DNA from 3 places in the Pseudoalteromonas sp. AWH4_217 genome. Region 1 is predicted to be linked to each of the others. Evidence: predicted binding sites of a transcription regulator. Region 1 holds the regulator's gene; each other region holds the start of a gene.
What was found. Region 1 encodes FliA, which starts transcription of late flagellar genes. Its sites were predicted from a motif close to CTAAAGNTNNNNNNNNNNNNGCCGATA; they were not measured.

Region 1 (10,458 bases):
AAGTAACCATCAGATGCACGCTGGCAGAGGAGCAGGTCCAACTTTGCGTTAGCGACTCGGGTATCGGCATTGCGCCTGAGGATCAGCACCGCATTTTTGAACGCTTTGTCCGCCTGGATACACCTGTGAGCAAGACGGTTGCAGGTACGGGTATTGGGCTCGCGCTGGTAAAAGACTTAGTTGAGCGTGCAAAAGGTCAAATACAAGTTGTAAGTGATGGAGTTTCTGGCACACAGTTTACTGTCACCTTCCCATTGAGCCACGGCGAGCCACAAACGCATATCAGCTTGCATACAAGTGAGGTCGTCACACTGGAGCAGGCAAACCTTGAGCATCAAATCACATCAGAGGTTGTGCAAAATAGCGATGACAGTACACAACATTTACCACGCATATTGATTGTCGAAGACAATCCTGACATGCAGGCTTATCTGGCTGATTGCCTTCGCCATTCCCATCAGCTGTTGTTCGCCAGTGATGGTGAAAGTGGTTTTACGCTTGCCAAAACACAGGTACCGGATCTCATACTCTCTGATCTAATGATGCCAAAAGTTGATGGATTTCAGCTTGCACAACAATTACGGGAAGAAATCACGACCTGCCATATCCCAATACTGATGCTGACCGCGAAGGGCGATGAAGAAAGTCAGATGCTCGCCTGGAAAATGGACATTGACGCCTTTATGAGTAAGCCCTTTAACACAGAGCAGCTTAAAACCCGTATTCAGAACTTACTTAATATTCGCACGCTGATCAGTCAAAGAATTGGCGCTCTGCCCGGTGCAGTGGTGCCGACAGCACATCAGGGCACTAAATACGCTGGGCTTAGCAATAAGGATATCCAGTTTATCGAACAGTTAGAACAATGGTTAGCAGCCCACTTTACGGAACAAACCCTGAGCATCAAATGTCTTCTGCCAGTGGTTGCTATGAGCGAACGACAGCTACAAAGGAAGTTCAAAGCCCTGTTAGGCCAGACGTTCTCTGAGTACGTTAAAAAATTCAGGCTGAACAAAGGAGCCGAAATGCTGGCAAACGGCATGAGCGTCACCCAGGTTGCCTTTGAGTGTGGCTTTTCGTCTCAAAGCTATTTTAGCCTGTGCTTTAAAGCACAGTATGGCATAGCGCCCAGTCAGTTTAACCAGCAGTGAGGACGCTGTTAATCTGATTTACGCGAAGTAAAGGCTGTTTCAACGCGTTCAATAGGTAATACTGGTACAGGCACATCTATACTATTCAGCCAACGCTAAAACTCAGGTCTGGATGTCGTTGGCTGATTTGGTTGAGGATAAACCCCTCTATGATTGTTTATTGTGCAGGGACATTAACAGTTCTGCTTCGGCTCGGGGCAGTTCACACTCGCGCATGATTTCTTCTATGTCTGCGCCCAGTTCTACCATTTTGACTGCGCGTGAGTAAATCTTAGCATCAGGATCGTCATATTTTTGCGCAGCCTGTTGCTGGGCCAGATCCTTTGCGTAATTCTCGCAGGCAACCAGGCGTTTACCAATACTTAGCACACTAGCACGGACCTCGGCGATTTCACTACGTAAAATAGCAACTTGCTCGTTTTCTCGCTTCATATGCTGAAGCAATTTACCGTGTTCGTGGTTTTGTTGTTGTACTTTTTTACTCAGCGCAAAAATAAACCCCAAGCACACTAAACACAGCAGGCTTGAGGCAATGACCAGGAGCAATAAAATCTCGTTTTGGGTTACTGCTTGCACGGGTTAAATATGACTCAACTCATCCCACTCATCGTCGCTGAGTAGTTTGTTCAAATCAACCAGGATCAGTAACTCACCCTCACGGTTAGAGACGCCCTGAATAAACTTAGCGCTCTCTTCGGTGCCAATATTTGGCGCGCTATCGATCTCAGAGCTGCGCAAGTACACCACTTCGGCTACGCTGTCGACCAGAATACCGACTACCTGCTTTTCAGCTTCAATGATCACGATACGAGAATTGTCTGTTACTTCTGAACTAGGCAATCCAAAGCGAGAGCGAGTATCAATAACGGTGACCACGTTACCACGTAGATTGATGATACCAAGCACGTAAGTTGGCGCACCTGGCACAGGGGCTATCTCGGTATAGCGTAATACTTCCTGCACCTGCATTACATTAATGCCGTAGGTTTCATCCTCTAGCTTATAGGTAACCCACTGAAGGACTTCATCATTACTATCTGCATTTTTATCAGCCGAAAGTATTCTCTCTTGACTCATGATTTTACTCCAGTTAGATGCTAGTTACTGCTCTCGGCTATCGAGGCCATGCTCTAGCAATCGATTTAAATTCTCAACATCTATCAGTGCGCACATTTTTTCTTTAATGACGCCCGCCAGCCATGACCTTTTACCGTCGGCTGTTCGCCATTTAACGTCTTCTGGTTTCAACGTAATATTATTGACCAGATTTTCTGCCAACAGTCCCCACTGGCTATCGCCCAGCATGATCAAATACTGGTAATTGAGCTTTTCTTCCAGCTCAGGTGTAAACTTCTCCGGCATAACCCAACGTGCAGTATCTACAACATTGAGCTTTTCTTCCCGGTTGAGCATCACGCCTTTAAACCATTTTGGCTTACCAAACAATTGATTAACTTCTGTAAGCTGATGTATACCACCAAGCGACTTTAACGGCACCGCCAAAGTCAGCCCGGCAACTTCAAAGAATAACGCCTGAAATTCATTTTCAAGATAGGCATCCCGCGCACGAGCCGGCACAGCCTGTTCAGCTTCTTCTTTGATAATAGTAGTATTTTCAGTTATCTCAAGATCATCAGCCGGGGTTATTACCTGCTCTTGCGGCTCAACTTCCTGAGGTGTCGTCAATTCTGCCGAAGGCTCGGCAGTGGGTTGTTCTGGTAATGCTTCAGTAACGACATCATCCACGACGCTTTGCTCAGCAGAACTTGGCGTGGCAAGGCTCTCCTGCGCTTCAGGAACAGACTCCAAAAGCTTCGCGACTGGCGCAAGCGTGACGTCGTCTTCCTCTTCTTCGCGTAACAAAGCACCCAGATATTGTTTCATGACCTGTTCGTTGGCAAACAGATGCTTACTCATCGTTACCTCTATCAACTTCTGCCAGATGTTCCAACAAGGCGCGATAAGCATAAACGCCGCGCGATTTTGGGCAGTACTGAACTGGCACCTGTTGCGCCAGACTGGCATCTCTGAATTTGGTGTCAACCGGGATAACCCCGGGCCAGACTTTGTCCTGGTAGGTTTCCACCAGAGACTTGTATGCTTCAAGAGATGCTTTTGTGCGCTTATCATACATAGTTGGCACTATAGTATATTGATATTGCTTGGAATGCGAACTTTGCATTAATGACATTGTTCGCATCATACGATCAAGTCCCTTTAACGCCAAAAACTCAGTTTGCACCGGGATCAAGATACGTTCACTCGCGGCCAGCGCATTGACCATGAGCACGCCAAGCACAGGAGGACAATCAAGGATAGCATAATCATAGTGCTCACTTATCTTAGCAAGCGCCTTTTTAAGGATAAGTCCCATACCGGAACGGTTACCCATACTGCGGTCCAGCGTGGCAATGGCCATGGTCGCCGGCAAAATATCCAGGTTTTCTATGGTTGAAGGACACAGTGCCTGCAGGATTTCCTCACTGGCCATGTTTGAGCCGCGAATAAAGATGTCGTATACACTGACTTCTAACTCTTCTGAGTCAATGCCAAAATAGTAAGTCAATGACGCATGAGGATCTGTATCGATTAATAATACACGCTTTCCCTGAAGCGCCAGGATCCCACCGAGACTCACTGTGGTGGTGGTTTTACCCACCCCGCCTTTTTGGTTTGCTACCGTCCAGATTTTCACGTTTTTCTTTTATTCCTTCGGCCAAACACAGACAAGTATTCAGGCATATATCAACTATGCACAACCTATCTCTTTGTTTATTCTGAGTGCAACATCCTGCAAAGCAATATCTTCAGACGAAATACCCGCGCTGGCAACAGCTTGTGGCATACCATATACCACACAGGTTTTTTCGTCCTGTGCCCAGATAGTCGCACCACTTTGTTTCAACATTCTGGCACCATCACGTCCGTCTGCTCCCATCCCAGTCAGGATCACTGCCAATACATCTCCTCCGTATGCCTTAGCGGTACTGGCAAACGTGACATCGACACTGGGTTTATAGGTGATACGGGGACTATCATCTTCAAACACTTTCAGCGTTTTACTTCCACCTCTGGCTTCAACCAACATCTGCTGACCACCCGGCGCCAGATAGGCAACACCAGGTTGCAACCTGTCACCCTGCTCAGCTTCTTTCACTTTGATTTTACACAGGCTATTTAAGCGCTGTGCAAATGCAGGAGTGAATGCTGCTGGCATGTGCTGAATAAGCAAAATTGGATGCGGAAAGTTCGCTGGCAGCTGAGTCAAAATTGTTTGTAATGCGACCGGTCCACCAGTGGAGGTGCCAATTGCAACAATTTGGTATTTCTTGCCTGAGGCTTTAAACGATGCGCCAGTGCTTGGCGTGTCGGCCGCTGGTCTTGAAAAAGAACGGTCTGGTTGTGCTATCGGTTTGGCCGCTGAACGCAACCCCGGGGGCGCAGCGGTTGGTGTACTCCGCATAGGTGAAGGTGTTGACGAAGAACTGATCGGGCGGGTAAATCTGCTTACCCGACGTCTGCCGATTTCTTTGACTTTGTTTTGCAAAGAGCGGATCGCATCTTCACTATTACGCGCAATATCCTCGAACTTTTTGGGCAAGAAGTCGACTGCACCTGCATCTAATGCATCCAGAGTCGCGCTCGCACCTTCACGTGTTAACGACGAAAACATCAGAATCGGAGTGGGTGAGCTCTGCATGATCTGCTTCACTGCGCTGATACCATCCATCACCGGCATTTCCACATCCATAGTGATTACATCCGGTCTGAGGCGGGCAGCTTTGTCGACTGCTTCCTGACCATTTACTGCAAAATCAATCACTTGAATTTCTGGATCTTTTTCTAGTATTTCACTCACTCGGCGACGAAAGAAGCTCGAGTCATCTACAACTAATACTTTAACTGCCATTGGCATTGCTCTTTTATTCGTTACAGATCCGAAAAGTGGTGTCAAAGACACCACTTTGTCGGTATAAATGCGCCAGGTATTTACTTACCGGCGTAATATTTCAACATGCTGGGGACGTCCAGGATAAGCGCGATACCACCATCAGAGGTGATTGTTGCCCCTGCCATACCAGGTGTACCCTGCAACAAGGCGTCAAGCGGTTTAATCACCACCTCTTCCTGACCGATAAGAGAATCAACAACAAACCCAACCTGTTTGGTGCCCATCTGAACGATGACGACATGCCCTTCAGCCTTGCGGGCGCCTCTGTCAGCACCTTTCACAAGCCAGTGTTCCAGGTAGAACAAGGGTATAGCTTTTTCACGTACTATAATCGTGAGTTGCCCGTCAACGACATTAGTCTTAGTCAAATCCAGGTGGAAGATTTCGCTCACTCCGGCAAGTGGCAGAGCAAATGTTTGCTGACCGATCATAACCATTAAGGTTGGCAAGATTGCCAATGTCAGAGGCACTTTGATTTCAAGGATAGTGCCCACGCCCAACTCTGACTGGATATTAACAGAACCATTGAGCTGAGTGATCTTGGTTTTGACCACATCCATACCTACACCTCGACCAGAGATGTCGGAAATTTGTTCTTTGGTTGAGAAACCTGGTGCGAAAATGAGGTTATATGCCTCGTTATCTGATAAGCGGCTTGCCTGATCAGAATCAATTACACCTTTGCTGATAGCGATTTTCTTCAGCTTCTCAGGGTCCATACCTGCACCATCGTCACGGATGGTCAACAGAATGTGATCGCCCTCCTGAGATGCAGATAGCGTCACTGTACCGGTTCTTGATTTACCAGCGGCTTCACGCACGTCTGGCATTTCAATACCATGATCCACTGAGTTTCGAACCAAGTGAACCAAGGGATCCGCAAGGGCTTCAACCAGGTTTTTATCCAGATCGGTATCTTCCCCCTCCAATACCAGGCTAATGTCTTTCTTAAGACTACGAGCCAAATCACGAACAACCCTGGGGAAGCGACCAAATACTTTCTTAATTGGCTGCATCCGGGTCTTCATGACAGCACCCTGAAGGTCTGCTGTAACCACATCCAGGTTTGAAATGGCCTTGCCCATTGCTTCGCTGTTGGAGTTATTGGCCAAACTAACCAAGCGGTTACGCACTAACACTAACTCACCGACCATATTCATGATCTCATCCAGGCGTTTGGTATCTACCCGAACTGTGGTTTCAGCTTGCGCGGCAGGTTTTTTCGCTACGGCTTTATTATCTGCTGCCGGCTTAGCCTCTGTTGCGGGTTTTGCAGCTGGCGCCTTGGCTGCTGGCGCTGGCGCCGGTTTAGCTACAGGTGCTGCTGGCTTGGGTTCTGGCTTAGGCGGCGCTTTTGCGGCTTCTTTAGGCGCTGCTACATCTGTCTCTGTCGACTTTGGCGCTTGCCCCTTGCCATGTAGCTCATCCAGTAGGGCTTCAAATTCGTCGTCATTGATTTCGTCATCGTCACCACCACCCGACGCAGGTGCCTTTTCAGCGGCTGCAGGTTGTTCTGGTGCCGGTGCAGGTGCTGCTGAAGCAGGTGTTGCGCCAAATTGTCCAACTCCGTGTAGCTCGTCTAACAAACTGTCGAATTCGTCGTCGGTTATATCACCATCATCGCTGCTCGATGAGCTTGGTGCCGCGCTCGGTTTAGCCGGTTCTTGTGAAGCTGCTGACGGGCCATTTCCTGAACCGTGTAGTTCGTCCAGCAAACTCTCAAATTCTTCCTCGGAGATTTCATCAATGCTGTCAGAGCTTTCACCAGAAGACTCGCTTACTGGATCGGATGGTGCATCAAAAAGCACATCGTCTGCACTGGGTGTCGCGACAACTGGCTCTGGCTCTGGCTCTGCTGCGGCAGGGGCTGCAATCACCTCATCTTCAGATTCAGGCTGGCTAAGTTGGTGTAATACTTCCAATAAATGGGGGTCCGCCGGCTCGGGTTGCTCGCGGTTTTGGATACACGAGAACATTTCATTGATAGTGTCCAGTGATTGTAAAATCACATCCATCAACTCAGCCGTAACGTGACGCTGCCCTTGGCGTAGGACATCAAACACATTTTCCGCACCATGACAGGCGTCCACCAGTTCGGTCATGCTTAAAAAGCCTGCCCCCCCTTTGACTGTATGGAAGCCTCGGAAAATGGCATTTAACAGCTCTTTATCTTCCGGGTTATTTTCTAGTTCGACAAGCTGCTCTGATAACTGTTCGAGTATTTCCCCAGCTTCAACAAGAAAGTCTTGTAAGATATCTTCATCGACTTCAAAGCTCATTCGCATACTCTCCTATTAGAAGCCCAAACTCGACAACAGGTCATCAACTTCGTCCTGCCCGGATACGACATCATCTCGAGACTCAGCGTCCATTATTGGACCCTCTGGACCTGACAACTCATCAGCAACGGGGGTGGCTTTAGTTTGTGACTGCGGCTGGGCTGCAGTTTGTTGACTTTCATCTGCAGTACCGAATACAGTCAACAAGTGAATAAGGCTGTCTTCAACTTCACGAACCAGCTCTATGACACGCCGGATCACCTGTCCGGTTAAATCTTGATAATCTTGCGCCATCAGTACATTGGTCATCAGATTTTGTAACTCATCTGTACGGCCTCTTGAGGATTGCATAAAACTGTCAAGATCATGACATAAAGACTTGAACTCTCCGAGCTGGATATCCCGGCTCATTAGTCTGTCCCAGGTGGGCTTAATTTCAGAGAGTTCATCGGCAAGTTCTTGGGCTAAGGGAAGACTCGCTTCTACGGCATCCATGGTTTTATTAGCAGCGCTTTCTGTCATCTCCATGACATAATTGAGGCGCTGCTTGGCATCTGGAATGGCTTCTGTCGTGAGGTCTGCTAATCGGGTATCTAACTCAAAGTTTTTCAACGACTCATGAAGTTGTCGAGTCAGTTTACCCACTTCAGCGAATAGCTCTGATTGTTCTTTGTTGGTGGCCTCAATTAATATCTCATCAGCCTTTTCCTGCTCACCTTGTTCAAGGTATTCAACGAGCAGTTTAGCCTGTTCCAGAGTTATCTGTGGCACAGAAGATGTTGACATAAGCCTACCCTTATCAATACTAGCCTAAACGTTCGAACACTTTTTCTAGTTTGGTTTTCAGGGTTCCTGCCGTAAACGGTTTAACAATGTAACCATTAACTCCAGCCTGGGCAGCGGCAACGATTTGTTCTTTTTTCGCTTCTGCTGTAACCATGAGTACTGGGATGTGTTTAAGCTTGTCATCAGCACGAATTGCACGTAGCAAATCGATACCTTGCATGCCCGGCATATTCCAGTCAGTTACGACAAAGTCGAAGTCCTGATTTTGCAACATTGGAAGTGCCGTACTGCCATCATCAGCCTCTTGAACATTGGTAAAGCCTAAGTCTCTTAGCAGGTTTTTGATTATTCTTCTCATCGTAGAGAAATCATCAACCACGAGAATTTTCATGTTCTTATCCAAAACTTCCTCCGGTGAGGTTTGAACCTATATTGTAAAACTTACTCTAATTGATCCAGTCATTGATCTTTGCACGAAGCTTGATCATTGCTTGACCGTGAATCTGACTCACTCGAGATTCGCTGACCTCTAAGATCGCGCCAATCTCTTTTAAATTCATCTCGTCGTTGTAATACAAAGACAACACCAAGGCATCACGCTCAGGTAAAGTCTTGATAGCATTGACTAACGACTCGTTAAAGCGCTCATTTTTAACATTATTGAATGGTTTGTCTAGCGCAAAATCGTTGCCTGCGGGAGAAATTACGTCTTCGTCGACCCCCAAGTCTTCGATACCGATAACTTTACTCGCATTCACATCATGTAAAATATGATGGTACTCATCCAGCGTAATATCAAGTTTTTCAGCGATTTCAGTATCTTTTGGTTCCCGCCCAAGCTGAGATTCTAACTCAGCAATGGCTTCTGCTACCATCCGGCCGTTTTTGTGAACAGAGCGCGGAGCCCAATCACCACGGCGGATCTCGTCGATCATTGCGCCACGAATTCGGATACCTGCAAACGTTTCAAAGCTTGCCCCTTTGCTTGCATCAAAGTTTTTACAGGCTTCGATTAGCCCTATCATGCCAGACTGCACGAGATCGTCTAACTGAACACTGGCTGGTAACCTAGCTAATAAATGACAGGCCACTTTTTTTACCAATGGCGTATGACGTTCAACCACCTTATGAAGGTGGTCCGTCGTTTTATATCCCGCCATGCGGTTGACCGGTGAAGCCATCGTTAACCGTTTACCAGTTGCTCAATAAAGAATTCCAAATGACCTGATGGTTGATGGGGGATGGGCCACTTGACAGCTTTGCTTGCCAGACCTCTGAATGCCACGGCAGCAGGTGAATTGGGGAAAAGCTCAACGATGGTTTTTTGACGTCGCGAAGACTTACGCATATTTTCATCAAAGGGTATCGTTGCAACCAGTTCTAAAGCAACATCTAAAAACCGGTCGGTGACTTTGGATAATTTAGCGAAGAGTTCTTGCCCTTCTCTTAAACTGCGTACCATATTGGCCACAATTTTAAACTTATATACACCATGTTCGCGGCTTAAAACTTTAATCAGCGCATAAGCATCGGTGATTGAGGTGGGTTCATCACACACCACCACTAAAACGTCCTGAGCAGCTCGGGAAAAGCTCAAAACCATATCTGAAATACCTGCTGCGGTATCGACAATTAAAATGTCGAATTCGCTACTGAGCTCGCTGAATGCACGAATTAGGCCTGCGTGCTCGGCAGGTGTTAACTCTACCATACTCTGCGAGCCAGATGTCGCCGGGACGATGCGGATGCCAGCAGGTCCCTCAACCAGGATTTCGTCTAGTTCACATTCGCCAGACAATACATGAGATAAATTTTTCTCTACCCTTAAACCCAACATGACATCACAATTGGCCAGACCTAAGTCAGCATCAAGCACCAAGACCCGATTACCCTGCTGTCCTAACGCAATGGCAGTGTTAAGGGATACATTGGTTTTACCTACACCACCTTTACCACCAGTCACTGCGATTACTTTTACACTGTGGTTATTTTTTTGGTTCATTCTCCGCAGGCCACTTGCTTGATCTAAAACTGTATTAATCATACATTCCTACTGTCTGGGACGCCACTGGTACACGTCGCGAATGTTGTGCTTTTGTTCTCTTTAAATACAATTGCTCAGCCTTTTTGACTAACTTCTGAGCGTTTGCCACGCGAATGTCTTCAGGCACTCGCTGACCATTGGTAAGATACCCTATTGGCAGACGATTTTGAATCGCTATGCTAATAATCTCACCTAAACTTAGACTTTCATCAAGTTTTGTAAAAATACAACCACTTAAATTGACTT
Region 2 (10,458 bases), on a different contig from region 1:
GAAGCGAAACAAAAACAAGAATCGCTGACTACTAACGATCAGGACTGATCTTTAATTTGATAACAGCTCGTTGTACACACAAACAGGGGTGGTGCCAATCTGGTTACCACCCCTTTTTTATTACCGCACTTATTTGTTGATCTTGGATCAGAGTTTGCGCAAATGCATCTTACCAACAAATGCTTCAGTTATTCATGATCAAGATTGATCAGTTTGATTTCAGGCCGCTCAACCGGATGTGCCTGTTGTGCCGTTGCATACCAGTTCATTGTCCCTTGTTTCATTGCTGAGCAATGAGCCTGACCCGTATCTTCCTTAACAACACTATCTTGTGCAAGTAAGGTACACACCCGCCTAGCAATTGCAGCCCCTGAATCAATCAGAGCTACCGACTCTGGGATAGACTCACTCAGGGGTTTGCCAATGATAGGAAAGTGCGTGCAACCAAGTACCAGATGATCTAACTCAGGTGAGAAGTTAAGCTGGTTGATCTCAGCGACAAGCTGTTTCCGATCAATGTCACCGGACCAGTAAAACTGCTCGGCCAGTTCAACCAGCTTAGTCGACTGATAAAGGTCAACCCGGCATTCATTGGCAAATTGCTGGATCAACTGCTGCGTATAGATATTCCGAGAGGTTGCTGGAGTCGCCAGTAAACCAATGTGCTTTGCGCGACTGGCTGATGCCGCGGGCTTAATCGCAGGAACTACTCCGACAATCGGAATAGAGGTTAATTGGCGAGTTGCTCCCAACGCATAGGTTGAGGCGGTATTGCATGCAATCACGATAATATCGACAGAGCGCAGGTCACGGTCAATCCACTTGATGAGCGCAGCCAAACGCTGCTGGATCGTCTGCTGGGATTGCAAGCCATAAGGCAGCAGCTGATTATCCATCACATAACTGTAGTCGGCATGAGGCAAAGCGTTACGAATGTGCGTAAGCACACTGGTTCCGCCAATACCAGAATCAAAGACAAGAATATGTGGCACATGCGCTCCTTAATTACAGTTCGCGCGCAGTGTGCCACGGTCAGGGTTTAAAATAAATACTTACGTCAAATCCTAAACTGAGAGAAATTGAGCTCCCTTTTATACTTGCTGATCTTGCTTATCAGCCTGACGAGATTCAAGTGCACTAAAGAACCCTTGAGCATAATCAAGAAACTCATTCAGACGCGCCTGGCCTTCGTTTATCCAGGCCATGATATCCGGCAACTGAGCTTCTATGCCCAGTCCTTTCGCTTCATCATGGATCCCTTCAAGACGTTGATCCAATGGCTGCAGTGCTTTTTCCAGATCTTTCATAGGATTACTCTGTTGATACTGGGCAATCGCAGCGGAAGTTTTGGTCTGGCGCAGATCCATAGTGAAATTGACGATTTGCTCACTGTTAATTCCCAGTTCCTGCACTTTGGCAAACGCATCATCATAGTCACCGGCGAAAAAGGTATCGCTCACATCGCGGATGTCTTTCATCATGTCATTAATCGCAGCCTGCTCATCTTCGTTGAGGTCGCCATTCACACTGATGGAAAAATTAAGCTCATGACTGCTTTGCTCACCATACGCAAACCCTTCGCCGTCGCCATTACGTGCATAGCTTGCCGCTTTCGACTGACTCATCGCATCACTGAAAGAAATCACCACTTCGTCGCCTTCAGCTGTGGTGAAGGCATACTCAGCTTGATTAGATAAACTGGCAAACTGTGCAGCACTCACTGATACTTGCTGTGGTTTAGGATCAAACAGTTCCTTTTCAAACTCATCTAACCCTTTAAAAATCCCTTCGCGGGACTTTTCTATGCCTTCCTCAATTTCATCATTAAACAGGCCTGTGCCTTTTAAATCTTCAGACGCTTCATCAATTCCCATCTGCACGCCTTTGCGTGCTTGATCAAGCATACTTTTAAGTGTGTCGTCGTCTTCTCCGGCGGCCTTGGCTTTTTTCACCGCCCCCTGGACAAACCCCAGCACATTTTTGACAATTTCTTCAAAATCAAACAGGGGCTTGTCTTTTTCTTCTTTTTTCTCAATGCCCAGTGCTTGTGCGAGTTTATCATCGAGGATCTTTGCCGCTGCCTGAGATTTGTTTCCGTGGTAACTATCCGTATTAATTGACATATTAGGGATAAGCGATTTGGCTTTACCCGCGTTATGCTGCATCGCCGGATTCAACAGCTGATTCAACTGTCCGATTTTCATGTCTGCTCTCCGCTTTACTTGATAGTTGGTTATCGGCCAAAACGCCTTAAGCTTAAGTCTATTGTACAATAAAAGAGCAAAATATTTTGCTCTTTGCTGGACAAATCGAAAGTGCATCCTAAAATAGCGCCTCTTTGCATTAACTATGGTGGTTTTAATATGGCGGTGATCACGATTGACACTTCGACCTACGAGCAACAGTTGACAGAAAAACAACAGCGGATCAGTGCGCAATTTGCCCGCTTCGATGCGCCGCAACTGGAAGTGTACGACTCCCCAAAAAGCCACTATCGCCAGCGTTGCGAATTCCGCGTCTGGCATGATGGAGACGATCTGTTCCACATCATGTTCGATCAACAGACCAAAGCAAAGATCCGAGTCGATCAGTTCGATCCGGGCGCCCCTTTGGTCAATGAAATGATGCAGGTAATGATGGATAAGCTGCGCCACAACGACATCCTGCGCCGCAAGTTATTCCAGATCGATTATCTGACAACACTCAGTGGTGAAGTGCTGATCAGCCTGCTTTATCACAAAGCACTGGACGACGCCTGGCAAGAGGCTATGCAGGCTTTACGTCATGAGCTACAACAAAGCTATAAAGTCGACTTTATCGGTCGTGCCAGAAAACAAAAAGTGGTGTTTGGCGATGACTTTGTGACAGAGCAGCTTACAGTCAATGGCAAGCTGTACACCTACCAGCAGGTTGAAAATAGCTTTACTCAGCCTAACGCGGCAGTGAATGAAAAAATGTTGGCCTGGGCACAAGATCTCTGTACGCCGCTGCAAAATGATTTGCTGGAGCTGTACTGTGGTAATGGTAACTTTTCCATTGCCCTGGCCGGGCAATTTAACCGAGTACTCGCCACAGAGATCTCTAAATCGTCTGTTCATTCGGCACAATACAATATTGCAGCCAATAAGGTGGATAACCTGGATATCATTCGTATGTCGAGTGAAGAATTTACGGCGGCCATGAAGGGCGAAAAGCAGTTCTCACGCCTCAAAGGCATAGACCTGCAAAGTTACAACTGCCAGACCATTTTAGTCGATCCACCTCGCGCAGGCATGGATGAGCTCACCTGTAACTTGGTCAGCCAATACGACAACATCATTTATATTTCCTGTAACCCGGATACGCTGGAACGCGATCTGGAATTACTATGCGACACGCACCAGATCTCACGCATCGCCATTTTCGATCAGTTCCCCTATACCCACCATGTGGAGTCGGGCGTCTTTCTGACCAGAAAATAAAGTGAATTTTAGGCATAAAAAAACCCGCGTTCATCGCGGGTTTTTTTCATCTTAAAGATTAGGATTTTTTCGCCAGATAGTTGATCAGAGCGGCAATATCGTCCGGTGAAGTCACGCCAGATTCACGCGACAAGATCAGCTTGTATTTGCCGTTGACAATAAAAGTCGGTACACCCGTCAGCGCGCCTCTGTCTTGCATCTGCTCTTGTGAACGCTTCATTTTCTTCGCTTTAGTGCGTACAGAGAAGCTCTTGTACAGTTTATCAAATTTCTCCGCAGACACGCCCTGAGCTACAAACAAGTCTTTAATGTCAGCAACCTCGTTGAACTTACCACGCTTGCCGTGCAAATGGGCAAACATCGCCGCAACGATCTTATCTTTTTGCGGTAATACAGACGCTGTCGCCAATGCATTACTCATCATCTGCTGGATATCAGGGTCACGTACACCGACAAAGTCAACGTGGCTTTTTTTGAATTTCACGTCGCCGTCGAGTTTTGGTTTGAACTCACCAATTAAGGATTCAAAGTTGTTACAGGCCGGACAATAAAACGAGAAGTACTCGGTTACTTCAGGCTTTTTGGTGCCCCGCTCTGCGACAACCTCATAATGCTTACCTTCCTGGAAATTGGCAGCGCTTGCCATCAAAGGTAATAATAGCGCCAATGCTGCGGCGCAAATTGGTTTAAACATGGTCTGCTCCCATTATTTTTCTAGTAAGTGTTTAACCAGCTCATCCAGCTCAGCCTGACTGCTCAACTCTCTCAGGTTAATTTTGTATTTGTCATTCACAACAAAAGTCGGCACTCCTGTCAGTGCGCCAGCTTTGCTGAAAGTATTCTGCTTTTCAACCATGACTTTTTCCGCGCTAATAACTGGCATACTGGCCATCGCTGCATCAAACTGCTCGCCACTGATACCATTGGCTTCCAGCAGCTTTTTGATATCTTTTAGGTCTTTTAGCTGTACCTGCTGCACGTGAATGGTGTTGAAGATCTGATCGCTCACCTGTTGCGCTTTACCGTGGTGTTTAGCAATGATGTAGGCATAACTCAGGTAACTTTGCACTTCAGGTGACAGTCCACCCAGGAAATTAACATGGCTTTTTTCGAATACAGCACCCGCTGGCAGGCTTTTTTCTAGTGCTTTAGCTACCGGTTCAAACTGAAAGCAATGCGGGCAGTAAAAGGAAAAGAATTCAGTGACCTTGGCCGACTCACTCTTTGTCGTTGTTAATGTCTGGTAGTGTTTGCCATCCGTGAAATCGGCAGCCATTGCCAGCACAGGCATACACAACGCAATTAGCGCAACCTTAATCGATTTTAACATTACTATTCTCTCTAAATTTTTATGGATAAAGACTGATCGCCGCTTCATCCAGTGCGGCAAGTTGTTCTTTTAACGCCAGGATCTGTTGTTCCCAGTATTTGTCTGTTGCAAACCACGAAAAGTTCCGGGGAAACGCCGGATCATGCCAACGTTTGGCCAGCCACCCCATATAATGCACCATACGCATTGCTCTTAGCGGCTCAATTAACGCCAGTTCGCATGTATCGAACGAGGCAAACTCTTCGTAGCCGGATAACAGGGTATCAAGCTGCATGACCTGATTTTGCCTGTCACCACTTAACATCATCCAGAGATCCTGAACAGCGGGCCCCTGACGGCAATCATCAAGGTCCACAATCATTACCTGTTCCTGAGACCATAGAATATTGCCAGCATGACAATCACCATGCAAACGGATCTGCTGGAATGGTGTGAATTTTTCTTCAGCTTTGTTAATTACCTGATCAAGCACCGTGGTAAACGCCAGCCGCAATGTTTCAGGCAAACACTCAGACGCCAAAATGTCCTTGCGTGGTTGATGCAGGTAACCGACAACATTAATCGCGGGGCGGTGAACAAACTCACTTTGCTGTGCAACGCTGTGTAAACGACCAATGTAGCGCCCTAACATTTCCAGGTGATCCAGGTTATCCATTTCGAACTGGCGACCACCGACACTCGGAAATAAACAAAATCGATAGCCCTGATGCTCAAACAAACTTTGTCCGTCAACACGCTGCGGAGCGACAACGGGCACTTCGGCTTCTTGCAGAGCCAGTGTGAAATCGTGCTCTTCCTGGATCTGTTCTGACTGCCAACGCTCGGGCCGATAAAACTTGGCAACATAACGACGGTTATCATCAGCACGAAACTGATAAACCCGATTCTCATAGCTGTTGAGTGGCAGCAATCCGGATTCGGGATAGATACCTACACTTTCAACAGCATCGAGGATCAGATCGGGCGTTAAGTTCTGAAAACTGAAATCAGTCATAATTTTTACCTTTCACAGCCTTTCACCTCAATAGCGGTGGGCCAAGTAACAAAAAAGCGGGCTAACCCGCTTTTTATGAAGTAAATGAGTTACCCCATTGTACCCTATCTACGCTAACGACCCTTAAAAAAGTTCGTTGGCTGTGCGATGTACTCTTCAGGTTCGTCTTTCACTGTAATGACAAATTCAAATTCCGTCACCGGCAGCGTCAAATCGTACGGGTCGATCACAACCGATAAAGGCTGGTCGACGGTTGAGCCCGCCGCGATTTGAATTTCCTGTTTACCAATGATCGTGAAGTCAGACAAACCGCGAATGCTGATCAGGAAAGTCTGAGGCACCTGTGCCTTGTTGATCATCTTCAGTGTATAGGTGTTTTCAACCAGTCCCTCTACATTCACACGATAAAGCTGGTTTCTGTCCCGGATAATATCCAGATCCAGTGTTTTGCGCATCGCAACATTAGCAACCAGCGCACCACTGAGCACGATCAGGATCAGTAGATAGCCGATGAGCTTACCACGTACCGCTTTGGTTTTGTCGCTGCCACTTTCCAGGTTACGCTCAGTTGTATACGAGATAAGGCCTTTTGGATAGTTCATTTTATCCATCACGCCATCACACGCATCAATACAGGCACCACAGTTTATACACTCGTATTGCAGTCCATTGCGAATATCGATACCGGTCGGGCACACCTGCACACATAACTTACAGTCGATACAGTCCCCCAGCCCCAGCGCTTTGGGATCTTCCTTACGACCACGCGGACCGCGACTCTCACCACGCTCGGTGTCATAACTCACTGTAAACGTGTCTTTGTCAAACATAGCGGACTGAAAGCGTGAATAAGGACAAATATGCAGACACATGATCTCTCGCATCCAGCCGGCATTACCATAAGTACACAAAGTGAAGACCAGCACGCTCAATGCCGCATATCCTGAGGCCGAGAACATCAGCAGATCAGGCAGTAACTCTCGGATGGGCGTAAAATAGCCCACAAACGAAATGGCCGTATACAAGGAAAACAGCATCCAACTTAAATGCTTAGCTGATTTACGCCAGAATTTATCAAAGTCCATAGGCCGCTGATCAAGCTTTTTACGCTGATTGGCTGTGCCCTCTAATTTTTCTTCAAACCAGATAAAAATAAAGGTCCAGACCGTTTGCGGACAGGTATAACCGCACCACACCCTGCCATAGAAAGTAGTCACCAAAAACAAGGCGAAGGCCGCAATCATCAAAATAAAAGCCAGAATGGTTAAATCCTGAGGCCACAACGTCAGACCAAAAATGTTGAACTTTTGCTCAAAAATATCGAACAGCACCGCCTGCTCGCCATTGAAATTGATCCAGGGTAACAGCATGAAGGCCAACATGCCGATAAAACCAATCTGCTTCCTGAGCTTCTGATGCAACCCGGTGACAGCCCTGACATAAATGCGGTTGCGTGGGTTAAACCTGTCTGGTTGTAAATCGTCGGGTTTATGAATTTTGACGTCGACGGGGATATTCTTGACCTTAATTTGTTTGTCCATCACAGCTCCTTACGCGCCTGGGACAGGTACTTGCTACAGTGACCTCTATTTTATATGTGTAGTATATCAATCTGGATTAGATCTTGCTCATTTTAAAGGGAAAAGCCGACATAAAACAGCATTGCAACTAAACTAAGTAATAAAAAATTCCTAGCACTAAACTTGCTTTTATTTCCCTCATTTTATTACACTGGCGACATCTTTTAGCTGTTTAGATCAAAGTAGTTGCAGTTATGAAAAAGTACCTGATTTTAGTTGTGGTGATCCTGGCCCTGTTCACCATAGACCACCCGAGCATCAAAGAGCCACGCGAGCAAATGATCCAGTATGGTGTAGACCTGCTTGGGGATACCAGCAAAGCCCAGTACAGTATGGCAGCGAAACTGGCCCGCCAGCAGATCAATAAAGAGCTGACTTTGACAGAGTCTGAGCAGTCTTACATCATGTCTGCATTATCAACCAATGAGAAAATGAAGGTGTTTCACCTGAAGTTTTGTGAAGGCAATGAGCTGAATATGTATTTCTATGGTCCGAAGCTTCTGACAGTGTGTGAGATTGCAGCGAGTTCATTGAAACAGGCGGGTTTGTAATGGATTTTTCTCAACTCAACAAAGCCAGGGCTAAGTCTTTTAATGACCAAAAGGCCCTGTTGAAAAAATTAAGCAAAGGTCAGACTGTATTATGCTCACACTGCAATCAGCCTGTGTTGCTCGACCTGACCGGTGCTGAGGGGACTAAAGGCAGTGCCCATTGCGCGAAAGGCTGCACCCACATCGCTCTTGATTTGATGTAACTGAGTTACTCGTTATACAGGCCGCTGGCCAGAGCGACTTGCTCTATCAGTGCGGCATACCCTTGCGCAAAGTCGTTAGCAAGGCTAAGTTGCTCAGCACAAAAGGCAGCCATATCATGCCCCCCTTGCTGACAAAATTGTGCAACTTGCTGCTCTTCGAGGCTGAAAAAAGCTAGCTGTTCAGTGGCCATTTGCAACGCCTGAATCAACTCTTGTGATATACCTGAGGCACTCATCAGGCGTTCATAATACTGCTGGCTGGCCAGTAAAAATCCCTGACTCCACTGCTGCTTTTCAGCCCACAGAGACTGTGCCTGCACAGGCAGAGAAAACTGGCCAGAAAAAACCTGCTCGCTAATATGGTGATGTAATGCTAAAAAAGCGAACACAGTATGCTCTTTTAACGCCTCATCATTCAGACTCACCTCACTCAGCCATTGTTCTGGCTCTATTCCATCTGGGCCACAAATCAGCGCAAACAGATAGCCTTCAACGCCACGCAGACTCATAGCTCCAGGGCGTTGCTCAAGATACTCGCTGAGCGCAGCCTGATGCTGCGCCTCGTAACTAAAGGTCATCATTGTTTATAAACTTACCGGGTAACGCCCTTCACTATCCGGACGTCCTAAGAACTTAACTGCGTCGTGGACTTCTTTAGGTAACGAAGCCTCTGGTTTGATATTGCCCGCAACGCGGAACTGCATGTTGGCAGCCAGGGTTGCATCAGCACGCAGCCCAAGGCGATTTTCCGGATCCACCGTCACGGCGATATCGCCAGACTTACAGGCCAATGTACCACTCATATCACCGATACTAAACCAACCCGTGAGGCCTTTGATATCAATATTCGGGCTACTGATCTCACCATTAAGCGCTTCACAATAAGGCTGTCCGGTATGGTATTCATCAATACTCAAAATCACACGACCTTTGGCATCCACGGGCAAAGGCAGTGTAACCTGCTGCATAGCCTGCTCAACACTAAAGCGCAGTATCGCATCATCCAGCTTAGCCGACTTATCCAACAGTGACATCGAGAAATTACTGTTGCCTGAGATTTCATCCAGTGTTCTGGGTGAGCCAAAGCGCACTTTACCCTGCACCTGGCCGGTCAGTAGTCCCCAACCATTAAGCTGCCAGGTAACGTCATTAAGCTGAACGTTTTCATAGCGCACTTCGCTGATCCGCCCTTCCCATACAGAGCCAGACACGGCGCCGACAGACAAAGCGCGTGGCAGCGATCCCTGTGACAATTGTAAAACGATACTGGCAGGCATAGTGATAGCGACAAACACGCTAAACGCCAGCAAAAAAACCAGTACCAGACTGATGATCTTTTTCATACTTATTTCTCTAATACCAGACGACTAACTCGAACATATCCGGGAGCATCTTCTTTGCCCAAATCCAGGTTAGCCACTTTAACACCATGCTGATTGGTCAGCTCGTCCAGCCAGGCAATCAACTGGTTAAACTCTACATTGTCGATATTCACACGTAGTGAGTTATCGCTGGGTTGCATTTTGCTGATGGCAATTTTATATCTACCGCGAGTACGGTTGACCAGCTGAGTCAAGTTCACGTTGCCCGCAGAGGCACGACTTGAACTCTGACTTTTCAATTGCGTCACACTTTTGCTTACCCAGGAAACCAAGGCCTGTTGTTTATCAACTTCTTTTTCTGCTTTTTCAACCGCACTGTTCAACGGGCGAATTATGCCCATTATCAATACAAATACGCTGAACACAACCCCGGCAACAATCAGTAACTTTTGCTCCTGCTCTTTGAGGGACTGCCAATAATTGATCACTTGCTGTTTCATGCTGCACCTCGAATGCGGATCTCGCCGATCACGTAATCGCCATCATTATTAAGGGCGCCCTGCTGAACTGTCATACCACGCTGTTCGAGGATACTCTTCACCTGACCAAATACCTGGAAGCCATTTGCTTTAGCACGGATCCTCAATTCATTACGACGTTGATCATACCGTAAGGTCTCTGGCTCAAAGTCTTTCACCTCGTCAAAAACCGTCACAAAGTGGTTTGTCAGCTCCAGAAACCCGCCTTGCTGCTCACCAGATAAACTGTTCAGCTCGTTCTGGATCTGTTTCTTTAACAGGTGTGGGCGTACGACTTTATTCGGAAATGCCTGCTTGTAACTCGCAACAGCCTGAGCACTGAGTTCATCGGCCTGACTCTGTAGCAAGAGAAGCTGGGTCGATTTGACTGCAATGAAACACACTAATGCGACTGAAGCCGCAATCAAGCCACTGCGCCAGTCACGCCACCATTGGGGCTGCTTCTTCTTAGCTGCAAATTTGCCCTGACGTAGATTAA
Region 3 (10,458 bases), on a different contig from region 1:
GTTGCGGGGCAAATCAGTGACGTTTAACGGCCTGATGACAGAGCACGGGTTGCTCTGGGGAGCGACTGCCAAAATCGTTCAGCAGCTACTTGCCAGAGTGGCCTGACCTGTCTAAAACTTGCCATAAAATTGCGCTATAACCAAATGAGTTTGTACGCTTTCGAGTACTTATTGCCGCTCATTGACTATATCCACTTCTAGCCCAACCAAAACTGTATACAATTTTGCTGTGAAATGGGTTACTTATGCAATAATTAACGTTATGATGTGCGCCCGTTCAGAGGCAATGTTGAGTAGAATTTATGATTAGTGCATTTGATATGTTCAGTATTGGTATTGGGCCGTCATCTTCCCATACTGTCGGACCTATGCGCGCTTCGCGCCTGTTTGTGAAAGACCTGCAGGACAACAACATAATTGATCAGATCACATCAGTAAAAGTGGAGCTATTTGGCTCGCTGGGCCAAACTGGCATAGGCCACGGCTCTGGTAAAGCAGTGATCCTGGGCTTAGCTGGATACGATCCCGAATCAGTAGATGCGGACAAAGTGCCAGAAATTCTGGATACCATTGAGCGCGAGCAAGTGATTTATCTGGACAAGACTCACAAAGCCGCTTTCCCTAAACAAGGGGCGATTGTCTTCCATCGTCGTAAGACCCTGCCAAAACACTCTAATGCGATGGAGCTGCAAGCTTTCTCTGGTTCTGAGCTAGTACATAGCCAAGTTTACTACTCAATCGGTGGTGGATTTATTGTAACCGAAGAACAGTTTGACAACGAAAAGCAAGCGGCGTTGGATGTACGTGAACAGAACCCGGCCCCCTATCCTTTTGAAAATGCCCAGCAGCTGCTGGAAATGTGCAAAGAGACGGGCCTGAGTGTGTCTTCTCTGATGATGCACAATGAGAAAACGCTGCGCAGCGAACAGGAAATAAAAGCTGAACTGTTCCATATCTGGGAAGTAATGAAAGCCTGTATTGAACGCGGCATGCGTACTGAGGGTATATTACCTGGAGGATTAAAGGTAAAACGTCGCGCTCCAAGCTTGTATCTAAAACTGAATGTGGAAAACAGTAATGATCCGCTACGTGCTATGGACTGGGTTGACCTGTTCGCACTGGCCGTGAATGAAGAAAATGCAGCGGGCGGTCGGGTTGTCACAGCACCGACTAATGGCGCAGCCGGGATTTTGCCTGCGGTGCTCATGTATTACCACACATTCATCAAAGAAGTGGACGCAGAAATTGCCACACGCTACCTGCTAACAGCTGCCGCGATTGGCATTCTGTATAAGAAAAATGCTTCTATCTCTGGTGCCGAAGTAGGCTGTCAGGGAGAAGTAGGGGTAGCGTGCTCTATGGCAGCCGGAGCCCTGACAGAAATCATGGGTGGCAATGTCGTACATGTAGAGAATGCCGCGGAAATTGGCATGGAGCATAACCTGGGCCTGACTTGTGACCCGGTTGGCGGGTTAGTACAGGTGCCTTGTATTGAACGAAATGCCATGGGTGCAGTAAAAGCCATCAACGCTTCGCGTCTTGCCATGCGTGGTAGTGGTGAGCAGAAAGTGTCTTTAGATAAAGTGATCAAAACCATGCTCGATACGGGTAATGATATGAAAACAAAATATAAAGAAACAGCACGTGGTGGTCTGGCGGTTAATATTATCGAGTGTTAACCAGTAAGGTCTGTACGTAAAAAAGCCGCAATTGCGGCTTTTTTATTGTCTATTCGTACCAATTTGCTTAATTAAGTCTTCTATTCTGAGGCGAGAAAATATCGTCGATAACCAGGCAAAGATTTTGCTATTTAGTTGCTCTAAATGAGAAATTTTTCACACAGTTAGCATCATATTTGCTCTTTCAAATTGAACAGGCATTAAGTGAAATTGGTACCTCTTACTTGACTGGTAGCTCTGTGTTTTCAAATAACGCATCGACATCTTCCTGATTGCGCATCAGGCTGGCCCGCTCGACCAGGTCTTTCGTCAGATGAGGCGCAAAGCGTTCGATAAAGTCATACATGTAGCCGCGCAAGAAACTGCCCTTTCTGAAGCCTATCTTAGTCGTACTTGCCTCAAACAAATGGCTGGCATCAATACATACCAGATCTTTGTCTGTCACTTCATCGACCGCCATGGTTGCCAGCACACCAACACCAAGGCCTAATCGAACATAAGTTTTAATCACATCCGCATCGGTGGCTGTGAAAACTATATGCGGTGATAAACCGTGTGCATTAAAAGCTTTGTCCAGCTCTGAGCGCCCGGTAAAACCAAATACGTACGTGATCAAAGGATACTTTGCCACATCCTGCACCGTGATATTGCTGCCCTTTTTAGCCAGCGGGTGGTCTTTCGTGACGACAATGCTGCGATTCCAGTGATAGCAAGGCAGCATAATCAGATCACCATACAAATGTAGTGCTTCGGTTGCGATGGCAAAGTCAGCATCGCCCCTGGCAGCAGCATCTGAGATCTGTTGCGGCGTCCCCTGATGCATATGCAAAGAGACTGCCGGATACTTTTGCATAAACCCCTGGATCACATTTGGCAGTGCATAACGCGCCTGCGTATGTGTGGTTGCAATATTTAGTTTACCCTGGTCGGGCAGCGTATGTTCATTAGCAACGGCTTTAATGCCCTCAACCTTTGACAGTATCTCTCGAGCAATATTGATTATTTCATTGCCAGCACTGGTAACATGCGTGAGATGTTTACCACTGCGGCCAAAGATCTGTACACCAAGCTCGTCTTCCAGCATACGCACTTGCTTGGAAATTCCCGGCTGGGAGGTATACAAGCTTTCTGCGGTAGCTGACACATTGAGGTTGTGATTCAGAACTTCAACTATGTATTTCAGTTGTTGTAATTTCATAACTAAGCGTTTGTTTTAATTGTTATCTGGTGTACGACTAGGCCAGCTATCATTAGATACAGGCAAATAATGACTCAGCCTAGCATAATTCTAGTCTATCCGATAGGACAATACTTTCCCCAGCCTATTAGAGCCAGCTTCCAGTCATTAAGCTATACTAAAAAATGATGGAATTTGCTGGATTTTCAAGTCTCTTGTTATTAACACTGTTCAATCCGCAATTATTTGATGTAATATAAAAAAACTATCAGCTGTATGATTTACGAAGAGATCCGGGTATGTTTGTTACCGTAATAATTTTGTTGATTGTAGCACTCATTGTAATTGCTGTGTGGGTTAGTGCTATTCAACAACACAGAGAAAAACAAGAAGCGGAGCGCCGTAAAGAGCTGGCCAAACAAAAGCGGATCATAGAAGAAGCCGAAGACGTCATCCTCAACAGCAGCAATATTCCTATGTCGGGCGCAATGATCCGTATCATTCAACGTCGAGTGCATGATGCGCTCGTTGCTATGGTTGAATTGTCTCCTACCTCTCGCGAATTGAAAAGCCGTATGCATGAGTCGCAGGAGCGTATGAATAATGAGCCCCAAAATGCCAACGAATCTGATAAAGTAGCCCTGCCCGATAACGACAAACAACTCATTGCACTGGTTCAGGGAATTAAAAAATTACGCCACCTGCTGCGTTCAGAGCATAGTAAAGGCAAGGTAGACACGCAGGTATTCGTGCAAGAAGACCGTAAAATGGAGCGGTTGCAGCTTAGGATCAACGTTGAAAGCCAAATCAAGCGGGGGTTGTCTGCTAAAAGCGCCAACATGGTAGGCTCAGCTCGACAATACTTTGAAAAAGCCTATGCGATTATTTGCGGTGTTTCTTATTCAGATGAATACATTAATGAAAAGAAAACATTGTTAGAAGGATACTTGAGTGAGATCAGCACAGAGCTCAAAGCCTCTAACGCCTCTGCGGTGAAAAAGAAAGCCGAGAAAGAAAAGGACGATCTCGACGTCCTTTTCGCACCCAAGAAAAAGTGGTGATCAGCGTCAGCTGATCGCAAACTTCACAATAAACAGCAGGGTTAATACCCAGACACTGATAGAAATTTCCTCTCGCTTATTACAGGCCAGTTTAACCGCTGTGTAAGAAATAAAGCCAAGTGCGATGCCGTGAGCAATGGAAAAAGTCAACGGCGTCATTAACAGTACAACGCTCACCGGTATCGCATCGCTCATATCATCCCAGTTAACTAGCTTCAGATTTTGTAACATCAAAACAGCTACGTACAATATGGCTCCTGCTGTAGCATAAGCTGGTACCATCTGGGCCAATGGCGCGAAGAACATCATAAGCAGGAAACACAACCCAACGACCACAGCAGTTAAACCTGTTCGGCCACCCACGGATACACCCGACACAGATTCGATATAAGAGGTAGTGGTAGACGTGCCAAGGAAGGAGCCGGCAATGGTCGCCGAACTATCCGCAGACAATGCTCTGCCCAGACGCGGCATCCGCCCCTCCTGATCAGCAATCCCCGCTTTTTGCGTAACAGCAACCAAAGTACCGCTGGTATCGAACAAATCAACAAACAAAAATGCAAACACGACACTCAGCATTGAAATTTCCAGTGCGCTGGCAATATCCAGTTGCGCCAAAGTGGGTGCAATGCTTGGCGGTGCTGACACAATACCTGAGTATTCAACCAAGCCAAGGGCCCAAGCCAAAACCGTTACCAATAAAATACTCAGTAACACACCACTTTTCATATCACGATACATCAAAGCTGCAATCACAAAAAAACTCAGAATGGCCAACAGAGGACCTGGGCTGGTGATGTCTCCCAATTGAACAAAGGTAGCTGGACTGGCGACAATGATCTGCGCATTTTTCAGCGCAATCAGTGCCAGAAAAGCTCCAATGCCCGTAGCAATAGCTTGTTTTAATACCAGGGGAATTGCCTGGATCACCCATTCCCTGACTTTAAAAACACTCAGTAGTAAAAACAGGCAGCCTGATAAAAATACCGCGCCTAATGCGCTTTGCCAGGTGTGGCCCATACCTAATACAACGCCGTAAGTAAAAAAGGCATTTAGTCCCATCCCTGGTGCCAGGGCCAGAGGATAATTGGCCCACAGGCCCATAATAAAGCAGCCAATGGCTGCCGCTAAACAGGTGGCGACAAACGCAGCGCCATGATCGATGCCCGCTTCAGCCAACATGGCCGGGTTAACAAACACGATGTAAACCATAGTGACAAATGTCGTCAGACCGGCAATAAACTCGGTTTTGACTGTGCTCTGCTGTGCACGGAGCGAAAATAATTTTTCCAGCATGTCTTTGTATTTTATATAGAAACGAAAGCCGGATTTTATCATAAATCTCTGGTGTAATCGGACAAAATAGTTAAAAATCAACTACACTCTGATCTAGGTCGTATTAAGTGAAATCAGTATGAAAAAGAACCAATTAGCAGTTGCAAACGGCAATGACTTGGAACAACAACTCCTCAATGTATTGGAGTTTGTGACCGCAACACCAGACTCTGAAAACCGCTGGCCCTCAGACACGGATAGCAAAGCTGCCTATAAAAAAGGGCTTTATTATCTGAAAAATAAACAATATCCGCTCGCCGCAAAATGGCTACGCCTGGCTGCCATGTCAGGCGACAATAAAGCACAGTTCTATCTGGGTATGCTGTTCATTAAAGGCCAGGGTGTGCCTAAAAGTGTTTTTCATGGTATTGCCTGGCTGTCACTCGCGCAAAGTCAGGGCAATCAGGCAGCAGCTGGTACACTGGAGCAAGTACGTACACATCTGACTGCGAAACGATTTATCGATGCTCAATGTTATGCTGCAACACTGTATGAGCAAATCCACCAGATGATGCATTTTAATCAGGACACGATCTCATAATAAAAGTAAACACAATCAAAGCACTAATAGAAAAGAACAAAAAATACGCGATATTTTACTTGCCAAATAGCACTGTATGAAATACTGTATAACCACTGTATAGAAAATCAGTGGTCTGCTCATGTTACATACTCAAGTGCAAAATATTTCTTCATCTCAAACCAATACAGCCGATAAACGTTATCAGCTAGTGTATGCGGAAGATGACATAGTCAGCAGTTTGGAACTATTAAAGATTCTGTATCGATGTAACTCGTTACATAAATGGACACTGCTCATTGCACCAGACAACATCCCAAGCAAAGCACTGCTGGATAACAGCTCAATTGACAGCAGCAAGTTACTGGTGCTGCGACAGAGACATTTGATAAACTTGGAGTATGTTATTAACAGCGCTTTATGCAAAGGCAACTTTGCAGCGGTGGTTACCTGGACAGACATAGTATCTGATCAGCAGCTTGCCCGGTTTAAGCTGATAGACAGTGATACTGAATTGTTTTGCTTCACTCGCTCTACTGGCCATGGAACATCCGTCGTTGCGCATTAAGTCCAAATGAGAATATATGTGTTATTGCGGTTCTGAAACTGAAGCACAAGTGTGCTGTCTGCCTTTTATAGAAGGACGTAAGCAACCTGAAAGCGCCCAACAACTGATGCGCTCACGGTATAGTGCGTATTGTCTTAAAGACACAGGCTACATACATAATACGTACGCACAAAGCATGCGTGCAGAAAACAGTGAAGCCAGTATCCGAGCATTTGCCGAGCAGGTCACCTTTATCGGGTTAGAGATTATCCAGTGCAGTGAGTCTACTGATTATCACTTTGTGGAGTTTAAAGCGATGTACCTTGATGGCGGCGTGTGCGTCACAATGCATGAACGGTCTCGCTTTATAAAAGAAGCAGGGCTGTGGCGTTATCTAGATGGCGACCTGTTTGCCTGCCCTGAGAGAAAAATTAGCAGGAATGATCCTTGTCCCTGCCAAAGTGGGAAGAAGTTCAAAAAATGCCACGGCTAGGTTGGCTGGCTAAACTTTTGGGTTATTGAATGCACAATAATCCATAAAGTGTAATGTTCCCGCGCTTGAGTATTACTCTTAATTTTTTGTTTCTACGTTTTACAGGTGCCAAAGCAGCGTTCTGTAAAGCAGGATCAGTGCCGTAGAATGATACTCAGCAAAAGCTAAATGTTCTCCTCATTTAGATTTGCATCTGGTGCATACAAGCATGTAGCCCTATCCAAAGCGTCTTTTTGTATTCCCATGCCGTCGGTGTGCTTCTTTAAACAGCAACCTGCAACATAGATTGCATTTCTCCGCCGGCTATCTGATCATAAAACCCTGCTGCATCGATGTCTTTATTATCAACAATCATGTGAGGGTTTCTGGTTTTTTCTAGCCTCTGTCTTACTGCTGGCTCAAGATTGTCAACAATATGCAAAGGAATGTGCTTTTTGTCATTACGCACGGCATAGGGCTCTGGCTGTAGACATTCTTTGAGACGAAGGCTGGCTAGATCCCCCTCTTGAACCAAAAAACCATTGTCCTGGCCGATGAGCATATTAAACTGCTCGGGTGCAAGTGGTTTTTGAGGGCCCAACTGCAATGCCAATTTTAACGCTGCTTCAGATTTATCCGGCTGCTCGGGTGAAGTATGGGGCAGGTCAAACTGGCTAAAATCTAACGCATCCTGAGACAACAAAGATAAAAGCAATGCAAAGTCACCGCGCCGGGCTTCATGAACACTGTGATTAAGCGCACTACCAAGCTGGGCCTCTTTGCACAAAATGCCATCTATCTGCATGTAAAATCGCCACAATTTATGGAATATGAAAATTTATCGGCATTTTTTCAATTTTCTTTAGAACATTTCTTTACTTCACTAAAAACTTTGATATTATCAGCGCCCATGTTGAGGAGGGGTTCCCGAGCGGCCAAAGGGATCAGACTGTAAATCTGACGGCACTGCCTTCGCTGGTTCGAATCCAGCCCCCTCCACCACATCACAATTTGTATTTCTCTTAGGAGGGGTTCCCGAGCGGCCAAAGGGATCAGACTGTAAATCTGACGGCACTGCCTTCGCTGGTTCGAATCCAGCCCCCTCCACCACTTTCCTATCAAACCAATTTAAAAATAATGTCTGGTTAGCCACTCATATCAAAAAGACATTCATATTTAAATGCTCATTCCCCAACGATAGCACTTCTGTCATTTGGAAACCTATACGTTCTTGCTTACGCTTTTGAATGATAACTACTGGCAGAAAAATTCGATTCATTGATTCCAACCGAAACCGTACGCCCCTACTTTTTAATCTGCAACACCACTGCGTTTTGGCTTAAATAAGTTTGTGCCCTCTTATATTCAGGGTAATGATGCGCAACGATTTTCCAAAAGGCTTGGTTGTGTGCCATGACATGGAAATGCGCCAACTCGTGCACAATAACATAATCAATTACCCACTTAGGTGCACCTACCAGCAAGCTATTGAGTGCCAGAGTGCCACTTGATGACAAGCTGCCCCAACGACGTTTATATTCCCTGATTTTAAGTTCTTGATACTCACTTCTCATCAGGTCGGAATACTCCGCCAGTACCGGCGTCACATAACTAAGTAACACCTGGTTTAAATACCCAAACAGCGCTTTTCTCGCCCCTTCAGAGTCGGGTTTGGCATGCGTTTTTAGACCAATGCATTTCGCATCGTGATCAATGTAAGAGCAACTTGGTGACAACTCAAACTGATACTGCTCGCCAAATATCTGAATTTTCTTACTGTCAAAAGGTATCTGGATCTGCTGCTGAGCAGACATCGCCAATTTTTTACTTTCGACCCAGTGTGATTTGCTTTTTAGCCACGTATCCAGCCAACGCTTGTCGATTCCGTAGGGCGCGAATACTTTCACGCCATCTGCTGTTACTTTAATGGCAACACTCTGTCTGCGCTTACTGATGCTTAATTGATAATCGAATGACATAGATACAATTTTTTATTTACCCTGAAAAAATACTGCTACCCTTACTTATAAGAAGGATTGATCTGGCGCACTATGAACAACAAACCTCTTTGCCAATATGAATCACCCGATGGCCATAAATGCCAAGAAATAGATATGGGGTCAGGCTATTGCTTTTGGCATGATAGCAAATTTGACAAGAGCGGTCTGGAATTGACACAAAAGCTGGAGAGATATGCCAAAAGAGGTGGTCTCTTGCAAGGTCTGGAGTTAAAACGTGCAAACCTCGAAGGCCTCAACCTGGTCAAGTTTGACAACCACGAAGGCTATGACTTGTCATACAGCAACTTTTATCGTGCTAACTTGCAAGGTGCTCATTTATTCAATAGTACAATTAAAAATGCTTCTTTAATGAAGGCAGACTTGCGTGACGCCAATCTGCACTGCTGCAAGCTTGGAGATACAAACCTGTTAGGCATGAAGCTCGATAAGACGCGCATCGACAACCTCTATCTCGGTGACAAGCTTTTGCAGGAAAAGCAAGCCAATGAAGCTCTTAAGCAGCAAGATCTGGAAGAAGCAAACGACTTATTTTTGCAGTCTGAAGAAATCTATCGATTACTAAGAAAAGGCGCCGAGCAGCAAGGTCTATTTGAGATGGCCGGGAAATATACCTACAGCGAGCTACGCATGCGACACGCGCAATACCCCAAATTCTCCAAACGCCGCTTGGTATCCTCTTTTGTCGATATGTTGTGCGGCTACGGCGAAAAGCCCGAAAATGTGATCCGTTTCAGTTTGGGTATGATCATCGCCTGCGCAATCTGCTACTTCCTGTTCGGGATCAATTACAATGACGGGCTTATCCAGTTTTCCAGCCAAGCCTCCTGGACGGAAAACCTAAGCACGTTGCTAAATTGTATTTATTTCAGTGTGGTTACCTTTACAACACTTGGCTATGGCGACATAACGCCGACCGGCATCACCCGGTTAATCGCGACGGTTGAGGCATTTACCGGCAGCTTTTCTCTGGCCTTGTTCGTTGTCGTATTTGTAAAACGCATGACCCGCTAATCAGAGATACCAATTTCTCTTCCCAACTCTTGCAAAAACCCGCGCATAAATTCAGTGCGTCTCTGCGCTTCTCTCTTAGCTGACTGGGTATGCATCTGCTCTGCAATATTAAGCAATTTGATGTAAAAATGATCTAACGTATATTTTTTATCATCCGGCTCACGCTCCTGACAGAAAGGGTCACCGATATGATACATATGCCTTGCAATCGCGCCGCCAACTTTCATACACCGACTCACCCCTATTGCCCCTAACGCGTCCATACGATCGGCATCCTGAACAACCTTAGCTTCCAAAGTATCTGGGGTCACATTGGCACTAAAACTGTGTGCGACAATTGCATGATGTACTGAGGGTAACTTGTCTTTAGGGTAGTCTAGCGTTGATAAAAAAGCGACAGCCCTGTCAGCTGCCAGTTTAGAGGCAATTGGCCTATCCGGGTGGTTTTTTGCCACTGCTACACAGTCGTGCAGCCAGGCTGCGGGCAAGACGACTTCAAGGTCAGCACCTTCGGCCGCACACAATTGCTTCGCGGTTTTAACTACCCGCAAGATATGCGATAAATCGTGGGCAGTATCGGCAAACTCAGTTGTTAGCATAAAATCTCTGCATGCAGCCTCAAATTCCATCGTATT

Region 2: a site for FliA is predicted at 2,235-2,261, ahead of ACXAH1_RS21625 (DUF5610 domain-containing protein). Genes of this name have one in related genera too.
Region 3: a site for FliA is predicted at 7,631-7,657, ahead of ACXAH1_RS13550 (VC2046/SO_2500 family protein). Genes of this name have one in related genera too.

What each region holds. Positions count from the first base shown of each region.
Region 1 covers NZ_JBSWYM010000004.1:278,818-289,275, forward strand. The annotation lists gene ACXAH1_RS06440 (hybrid sensor histidine kinase/response regulator transcription factor) at 1-1,151, shown strand, start outside; gene ACXAH1_RS06445 (DUF2802 domain-containing protein) at 1,299-1,727, opposite strand; gene ACXAH1_RS06450 (chemotaxis protein CheW) at 1,731-2,228, opposite strand; gene ACXAH1_RS06455 (chemotaxis protein CheW) at 2,253-3,068, opposite strand; gene ACXAH1_RS06460 (ParA family protein) at 3,061-3,846, opposite strand; gene ACXAH1_RS06465 (protein-glutamate methylesterase/protein-glutamine glutaminase) at 3,901-5,061, opposite strand; gene ACXAH1_RS06470 (chemotaxis protein CheA) at 5,142-7,382, opposite strand; gene ACXAH1_RS06475 (protein phosphatase CheZ) at 7,398-8,168, opposite strand; gene cheY (chemotaxis response regulator CheY) at 8,188-8,571, opposite strand; gene ACXAH1_RS06485 (RNA polymerase sigma factor FliA) at 8,615-9,349, opposite strand; gene ACXAH1_RS06490 (MinD/ParA family protein) at 9,352-10,212, opposite strand; gene flhF (flagellar biosynthesis protein FlhF) at 10,205-10,458, opposite strand, start outside.
Region 2 covers NZ_JBSWYM010000023.1:46,357-56,814, reverse strand. The annotation lists gene ACXAH1_RS21635 (RNA recognition motif domain-containing protein) at 1-48, shown strand, start outside; gene murI (glutamate racemase) at 189-992, opposite strand; gene ACXAH1_RS21625 (DUF5610 domain-containing protein) at 1,092-2,204, opposite strand; gene trmA (tRNA (uridine(54)-C5)-methyltransferase TrmA) at 2,364-3,461, shown strand; gene ACXAH1_RS21615 (thiol:disulfide interchange protein DsbA/DsbL) at 3,520-4,155, opposite strand; gene ACXAH1_RS21610 (thiol:disulfide interchange protein DsbA/DsbL) at 4,168-4,791, opposite strand; gene ACXAH1_RS21605 (serine/threonine protein kinase) at 4,811-5,785, opposite strand; gene ccoG (cytochrome c oxidase accessory protein CcoG) at 5,899-7,326, opposite strand; gene ACXAH1_RS21595 (hypothetical protein) at 7,560-7,916, shown strand; gene ACXAH1_RS21590 (hypothetical protein) at 7,916-8,119, shown strand; gene ACXAH1_RS21585 (UPF0149 family protein) at 8,125-8,700, opposite strand; gene ACXAH1_RS21580 (type II secretion system protein N) at 8,704-9,462, opposite strand; gene gspM (type II secretion system protein GspM) at 9,465-9,941, opposite strand; gene gspL (type II secretion system protein GspL) at 9,938-10,458, opposite strand, start outside.
Region 3 covers NZ_JBSWYM010000010.1:3,850-14,307, reverse strand. The annotation lists gene ACXAH1_RS13590 (CoA pyrophosphatase) at 1-106, shown strand, start outside; gene ACXAH1_RS13585 (L-serine ammonia-lyase) at 303-1,679, shown strand; gene cysB (HTH-type transcriptional regulator CysB) at 1,900-2,877, opposite strand; gene ACXAH1_RS13575 (hypothetical protein) at 3,156-3,917, shown strand; gene ACXAH1_RS13570 (NCS2 family permease) at 3,924-5,213, opposite strand; gene ACXAH1_RS13565 (tetratricopeptide repeat protein) at 5,332-5,793, shown strand; gene ACXAH1_RS13560 (SulA-like leucine-rich domain-containing protein) at 5,915-6,340, shown strand; gene ACXAH1_RS13555 (YchJ family protein) at 6,357-6,812, shown strand; gene ACXAH1_RS13550 (VC2046/SO_2500 family protein) at 7,075-7,596, opposite strand; tRNA gene ACXAH1_RS13545 (tRNA-Tyr) at 7,709-7,793, shown strand; tRNA gene ACXAH1_RS13540 (tRNA-Tyr) at 7,817-7,901, shown strand; gene ACXAH1_RS13535 (M48 family metallopeptidase) at 8,096-8,770, opposite strand; gene ACXAH1_RS13530 (ion channel) at 8,843-9,823, shown strand; gene ACXAH1_RS13525 (HD domain-containing protein) at 9,820-10,458, opposite strand, start outside.